3 regions of the Pseudoalteromonas sp. BMB genome follow, and region 2 is predicted to be linked to each of the others. Evidence: predicted binding sites of a transcription regulator. Region 2 holds the regulator's gene; each other region holds the start of a gene.
The links. The regulator sigma-54, encoded in region 2, starts transcription at its own class of promoters, with help from an activator protein. The targets are predictions, from matches to a motif close to GTTGGCACGNNNNTNGNNT.
Positions count from the first base shown of each region.

Region 1: a site for sigma-54 is predicted at 1,029-1,047, ahead of flgJ (flagellar assembly peptidoglycan hydrolase FlgJ). Genes of this name have one in related genera too.
Region 3: a site for sigma-54 is predicted at 965-983, ahead of BB427_RS20335 (DUF2726 domain-containing protein). Genes of this name have one in related genera too.

Region 1 is NZ_MBQA01000013.1:86,163-88,437, forward strand. It holds gene BB427_RS01650 (flagellar basal body P-ring protein FlgI) at 1-980, shown strand, start outside; gene flgJ (flagellar assembly peptidoglycan hydrolase FlgJ) at 1,089-2,063, shown strand; gene flgK (flagellar hook-associated protein FlgK) at 2,065-2,275, shown strand, end outside.
Region 2 is NZ_MBQA01000105.1:34,888-37,162, reverse strand. It holds gene hpf (ribosome hibernation promoting factor) at 1-279, opposite strand, end outside; gene BB427_RS07665 (RNA polymerase factor sigma-54) at 309-1,808, opposite strand; gene lptB (LPS export ABC transporter ATP-binding protein) at 1,855-2,275, opposite strand, start outside.
Region 3 is NZ_MBQA01000202.1:13,054-15,328, forward strand. It holds gene mtnN (5'-methylthioadenosine/S-adenosylhomocysteine nucleosidase) at 1-225, opposite strand, end outside; gene BB427_RS20335 (DUF2726 domain-containing protein) at 334-924, opposite strand; gene BB427_RS20340 (PD40 domain-containing protein) at 1,346-2,275, shown strand, end outside.

The DNA of each region.
Region 1 (2,275 bases), on a different contig from region 2:
TAGGCTACGGCCTAGTTGTGGGCTTACCTGGTACCGGTGAGCAAACCAGATTTACCGAGCAAAGCTTTAAAGCGATGTTGAATAGCTTTGGGATCACGATGCCAGCAAGCTTAAAGCCAAAAATTAAAAATGTCGCGGCAGTTGCGGTTCATGCTGACTTACCACCTTTTGTTAAACCCGGTCAAACCATTGACGTTACTGTGTCATCAATTGGTAGTGCTGGTAGTTTACGAGGCGGCACGTTACTTCAGACCTTTCTTAAAGGGGTTGATGGTAACGTATATGCAATTGCGCAAGGTAGCTTGATTGTCGGTGGTTTGGGCGCTGATGGTGCCGATGGGAGCCGAGTTGTGATCAACACCCCGACAGTAGGTCGGGTGGCAAACGGCGCGACAGTGGAGCGAGCAGTTCCAAGCCCCTTTACTCAGGGTGATTACATTACCTTTAACTTGAATAGACCGGATTTTACTACCGCAAAGCGCTTGGCCGACACTATCAATGGTCTTGTTGGACCAAACAGTGCTAAACCTATGGATGCAGCTTCAGTTCGAGTAATTGCACCAAGAGATCCGTCTCAGCGCGTTGCGTATTTATCTACGCTAGAGAATCTTGAATTCAAACCAGCGGATACCGCTGCGAAGATCATCGTTAACTCGCGCACAGGTACTATCGTTATCGGCAAAAATGTCAAGTTGCAGCCTGCGGCAATTACTCATGGCGGCCTTACCGTAACGATTGCTGAGCAACAAAATGTGTCTCAACCTAATGCGCTGGCGAATGGCGAAACAACAGTGACGCAGCAAAGTATTATCGACGTAAATCAGGACGACTCTCGAGCGTTTGTGTTTGACCCAGGCGTGAGCCTTGATGACTTGGTTAGGGCAATTAACCAAGTTGGTGCTGCACCTGGTGATTTAATGGCGATCCTTGAAGCGCTAAAAGAAGCGGGCGCAATAAATGGTCAATTAGTCGTCATTTGATGTTCTATTATTAATCAACTAGTTAGCCCCACAATTGTGGGGCTTTTTTTTGGCTCGGATTTTGCATTTCTATTTGTATAGTTATTAACGTCAAACAGTGCTGAGTGTATGAACACCGACCAATTGAAAAATCAAAGCTTTTTTGACCTAGGAAACCTTGATTCGATCCGTAAAGAGGCGCTGAAAGGTGCTGGCGATCAAGGTGCCTCAGATCAGGCATTGAAAAAGGCGGCACAACAGTTTGAGTCTATCTTTACGCAAATGTTGTTACAAAGCATGCGTAAAGCGAATGAGGCGCTAGAGGATAAAGACAGTCCATTTAACTCTAGTGGTGTCAAATTTTTTGAAGAAATGCATGATCAGCAACTTTCGATGCATTTATCTGAGCAGGGCAGCTTAGGACTTGCAGATCTGATTGTGCAGCAGTTGTCTCCTAATTCTGAAAAGTATAAGCCTGCCTCAGTAATGAGAGCTGACGGCGATCTTTCCTTTAAAGGACAGGCGACAGCGAGTGAGAGTGTGCGTAAACCTGAACCGCAGGCTGTCAATGTTAAGGCAAATACCTCAAGCGATGAGCAAACAGGCTTTGCTTCTCCTGAGGAATTCGTCGACAGAATTTGGAAATACGCTCAAATTGCTGCGAAAAAGCTAGGCTTGAACCCTGCGGTAATGGTTGCACAAGCTGCACTGGAAACTGGTTGGGGTAAACACATCATCAGCAAAAAAGATGGTAGTAGCAGTTTTAATCTATTCAATATCAAAGCGGATAGCCGCTGGAGTGGTGAAAGCGCCAGAAAATCGACACTTGAATTTGAGCAAGGGTTACCGGTGCAAAAGCAAGCCGATTTCCGTGCTTACAAGTCGCTAGAACAAAGCTTTGATGATTATGTCAGTTTCCTAAAAGGTAATCCGAGATACGAGCAAGCCTTAAATAAGGCTGGTGATAGTCATGCTTATTTAAGTGAGCTTCAAAATGCAGGCTACGCGACCGATCCGAATTATGCCAACAAAATTAAGTCAGTTTTAAAGCGTATTGATGTATCCGATTTCTTATCCGGTGCGCTAACAAAGGGAGTCAGATGAGATGTCATTTGATCTATTAAATATTGGTGCAGCAGGGGTTAGGGCTAACTCTGAGTTACTACAAACCACCAGTAAAAACATCGCTAACCTAAATACCAAAGGGTATATCCGTGAACGGACTGAACACGGAACAATGATAGGTGGCATGGTTGGCCGCGGTGAAACCGTGCGTTTGCTCAACCAATTTGCGCAGCAGCAATTAAATCGTGATA
Region 2 (2,275 bases):
AGTGAGCTTCTCTTTGTGTTTAATAACTTGACGATCTAGCTTGTCGATAAGGCCATCAATTGCGGCATACATATCTTGATGCTCTGTTGATGCAAATAGCTCGCCGCCGTTTACGTGTAATGTTGCTTCTGCTTTTTGTACTAGCTTCTCGACATCAAGGATCACATGCACGTTATTGATATGATCAAAGTGCCTTTCTAGCTTCGCAAACTTGTTGGTGACATAGTCTCTTAATGAGTCAGTAATTTCTACATGGCGACCAGTTAGATTTAGTTGCATAAGCATTTTTCCTTCTTGGGTTTTACGTCTTATATCAAGCTTTTACGCTGATTTGACGGTGGAATGGCTAGGGATTCACGATATTTTGCAATCGTACGTCTCGCTACCTTAATTCCTTGCTCAGCTAAGATATCTGCAATTTTGCTGTCACTCAATGGCTTCGCGGTATTTTCTGCAGCTATCAGCTTTTTGATAAGTGCTCTAATTGCTGTAGAGGAGCACTCACCTCCATTTTCTGTACTTACATGGCTAGAGAAGAAATACTTCAGCTCAAATATTCCCCGAGGTGTATGCATGTATTTTTGTGTTGTCACACGGGAAATTGTGGACTCATGCATCTCAACCATTTCAGCAACATCATTTAGCACCATAGGGCGCATTGCTTCGGGGCCATGTTCAAAGAATGCCTGTTGTTGTTGCACAATGCAATTGGTAACTTTTAATAATGTATCATTTCGGCTTTCTAAGCTTTTAATAAACCACTTTGCTTCTTGTAAATGTGAGCGAATAAACTGACTATCCGTACTGGATTTCGCCGTTCTAGACATCGCAGCGTAATGGTCGTTTACTCTTATTTTAGGCATAGCATCAGGATTTAGCTCTACGACCCAGCGACCTTTTACTTTTTTCACTGATACGTCAGGGATCACATATTCAGGCTCTTCATGAATAATGCTTGCCGCTGGTTTTGGGTTAAGGCTATGAATTAACGTCATGACCTCTTTGAGATCGGCTTCTTTAAGGCGCGTTTTCTTAGCCAAAGTTCGATAGTCACGGCTGGCAAGCAAATCGATATGCTCTGTCAGGATCATTTTCGTTTCGGTAATCCATGGCGTATCTGGGGCGAATTGATTTAGCTGAATACACAAGCACTCTTGTAAACTACGCGCTGCGATACCGACAGGATCGAAAAGTTGGATACGTTTGAGTACGGCTTCGACTTCATCCAGCTCAATAGGCTCTTCGCTACTTTCATCATTAATGCTTTCTAAAATGTCTTCGCAAGACAGTGTTAAAATGCCTGACAGGTCGACTGCTTCAATAATCGCAATCGCAATCGCTCTATCTGTTGGACTAAATGGTGTCAGCTCAAGTTGCCACATGAGATAGTCGTGGAGAGATTCAGAGGTTTCCCCTTGATAAACATTATCGTCATCGGGAAGTGGGCCTGAACTTGCAGCGGGTGCTGCGCTCATATATTCATCCCAAGTGACATCCATGGCAAGGTCATCACTGACAGTGTCTTTGCTCATGGCGGTATCTGAGTCTATCTCATAGTCACTAACCTGCGCTTCATCGCTTGAATCTTGATTGTCGTCAGCACTACTCTTTTCTTGGCTGTGTTGGTCAGCGTTTTCGCCGTCAGTATTATCACCTTCTTCCACTTCCAACAATGGATTGCTGTCTAATGCTTCTTGTATTTCTTGTTGCAGATCCAATGTACTGAGCTGCAGCAAGCGAATGGCTTGTTGCAGTTGCGGAGTCATTGTAAGTTGCTGCCCCATGCGCAGCTGTAATGATTGCCTCATGTATCTCTAACAATCCTTTTTAACAGTTATTAATACTACGTCTTAACTATAGCTTGAATTGTTCGCCTAGGTAGACATCTCTTACGGTTTGATCTGCCAAAACATGTTCTGGCGTGCCTGCAGCGATTAACTCACCATGTGAAACGATGTAGGCTTTTTCACATACGTCCAGTGTTTCTCTAACGTTATGATCGGTGATTAGCACACCGATACCGCGATTTTTTAGGTGCTCTATGATTGTCTTTATATCTAACACCGAAATAGGATCAACACCAGCAAAAGGTTCATCTAACAGGATAAACTTAGGATTAGCGGCTAAAGCGCGAGCAATTTCTACGCGTCTTCTTTCGCCTCCCGATAATGCCATGCCCTGTGAGTCACGAATGTGTTGAATATTAAATTCGTCCAGTAACTCGTTTAGTTCAGCTTCTCTCTCAACTTTAGATAAGTCTTTTCGAGTTTCTAAA
Region 3 (2,275 bases), on a different contig from region 2:
ACCCGTGTTGATCACGCAATCTGGCGCAAAATTGTCGATAAGCAAAGTTGTCGCAACCGTCGCTGCCACTTTACCAATGCCAGACTGTACAAGCGTTACGTCAAGACCAGCCAGTTTGCCGGTATAAAAAGTAAAGCCACCTTTGGTCAATGTTTGCGGGTTTTCCATGGTGTTACGCAAAATGGTAACTTCTTGCTCCATTGCGCCGATAATGCCTACTTTCATCAAAAGATTCCTAATTTGTGGTGGGGAAAGCCCCAGTGTCAAAATTGCTTTTATTATACGAAAGGGGTTTTGATAGGTAAAACAAAAAACGGGCTGACGCCCGTTTTGCTAGATTTCTGCCAACTGAGTTGACTGTGCTTTTGCCTGTGAAGGTGACAGTACCGCAGGTTTGTAGGTGCGGTTTCTGGTTTTCTTTGGCATCTCCACTTTTTGGCCAAGCTTGAACAAGATTGCCGCACGAACCTCCGCACTTTGGTAGCCACTTTTGATTTTCATGCGAATGTGTGGAATACCCGCAGATTCCAGAGCGCCACTGACAAACCAGTCTTTTTGTGCTTTGTGGCCGTTTTTATTGGCGTTATTGACCAAATCAACAGCGGCAACAATTTTCAGTGTCTCTTTGTCTACCAAAACATAATCCAACTGCTTATTCTTAGCTTTAGTTACCGCGGCACGACGCGCTTTTGGAGAGATCCCCGGCTTGCACTCAATCACATCAATGAGTTTAATGCGGCTTACGATTTTATATCTATCGCCAACTGCACGTTCTAATAAGTGTAGAAACGATGCTTCAACGGTGGTAAAAACAGATTCTTTACGATTAAACGGATAAGGATTGCCACCCACATCGGTGTACTTAGAAGCGACAATGGAAGCAACGACCACTAGAGCCAAAATAGCAAGTAACGCAAATTCCATACAAAACTCCAAATCAAAAAAATGACATCTGTGGTTTTATAAGCAATAGCTGTGCCAGAAGAGAGCTTAAATAAGTAGGAGATAAACATTAGGGCGGTGAGTAAGCCACTGGGGATAAGCACTTATGATATCTTTCTGCTGATTTATGTGGCATAACACATTGTATTAGCGCAATGTCGCTTAAAAACATCATAAATTACTGCAAAACCAGCCCGACTTTTAAAATCAACATGCCCTATAAAGTAATTTTTATTAAGCTTCTATATATCACTAAGTCATGTGGGATTGTTGCTTTTTTAATTTCAGTTATGTTTTGATAATATCATTTGGCGACAAAGTTACTTTTCAAGCAGTTTGATTCAACACACATACAATTATCAAAAAGTAAACAAAGTGTACTATAACAAAAAAGGATATTTATATGATACAGCGTAAAACAGTCGCTAAAATAGGGTTATTGATTTCAGCAGTTTCTGCGCAATGGTCAGTACAAGCTGATGACAAGTTAGCGGTGATTTTAAACAACCTAGAGCCAAGCTTGTTTGCGCCAAACATAGTATCGACTAATCAATTTGAGTACGGTTCTAGTTTGTCTCCAGATGGTAAAAAGTTTGCGTTTGTTAGAGCTTTAGCCCGATTTTCACACAGTGCTTTAGTCATTTCTCACAAACAAGGGGACACTTGGCAAACCCCAACATTGCTTCCTTTTAGCGGTGAATTTCACGATACAAATCCGTACTTTTCCAAAGACAGTAACACATTTTATTTTACTTCCAGAAGGCCGGTAGAGAATGTGGAAAATGGCATCTTTCAGATGTGGCAAGTCAGCTATGATGGTGATAAATTTGGCAAACCTGAGTTAGTGCCTGGCAAAATTAACGGAGATCATACTGTGATCTACCCAACTATACACACTAATAAAGATATCTACTTCTCATCTATCATAAAAGGAGCTACGGGCAGCGTAGATCTTTTTCTTTCTAAGTACCACCCTGATGGATATCAAGCGCCAATTGAGATTTCAGAGCTCAACTCCACAGCAAGTGATGCTGATCCCGAGGTTTCATCGGACGGAAAATTGCTATTTTTCACGTCAATGAGATCGGGCGGTTTAGGCCACTATGATTTGCATGTATCGGTTAAACAAAAAGATGGCAAGTGGGGGAAACCGATAAATCTAGGTGATAAAATCAATTCGCGTCGTATGGATTCAGATCCGATCCTATCAGCTGACGGTAATACTTTGTTTTTCTCAAGTGATAAAAACCCAGATGTGAAAGCTGTAAACAATTATGATGAATTGCTTCAGCGACAGGAAAGGATCCATAATGGCCTTATGAATATTTATAGC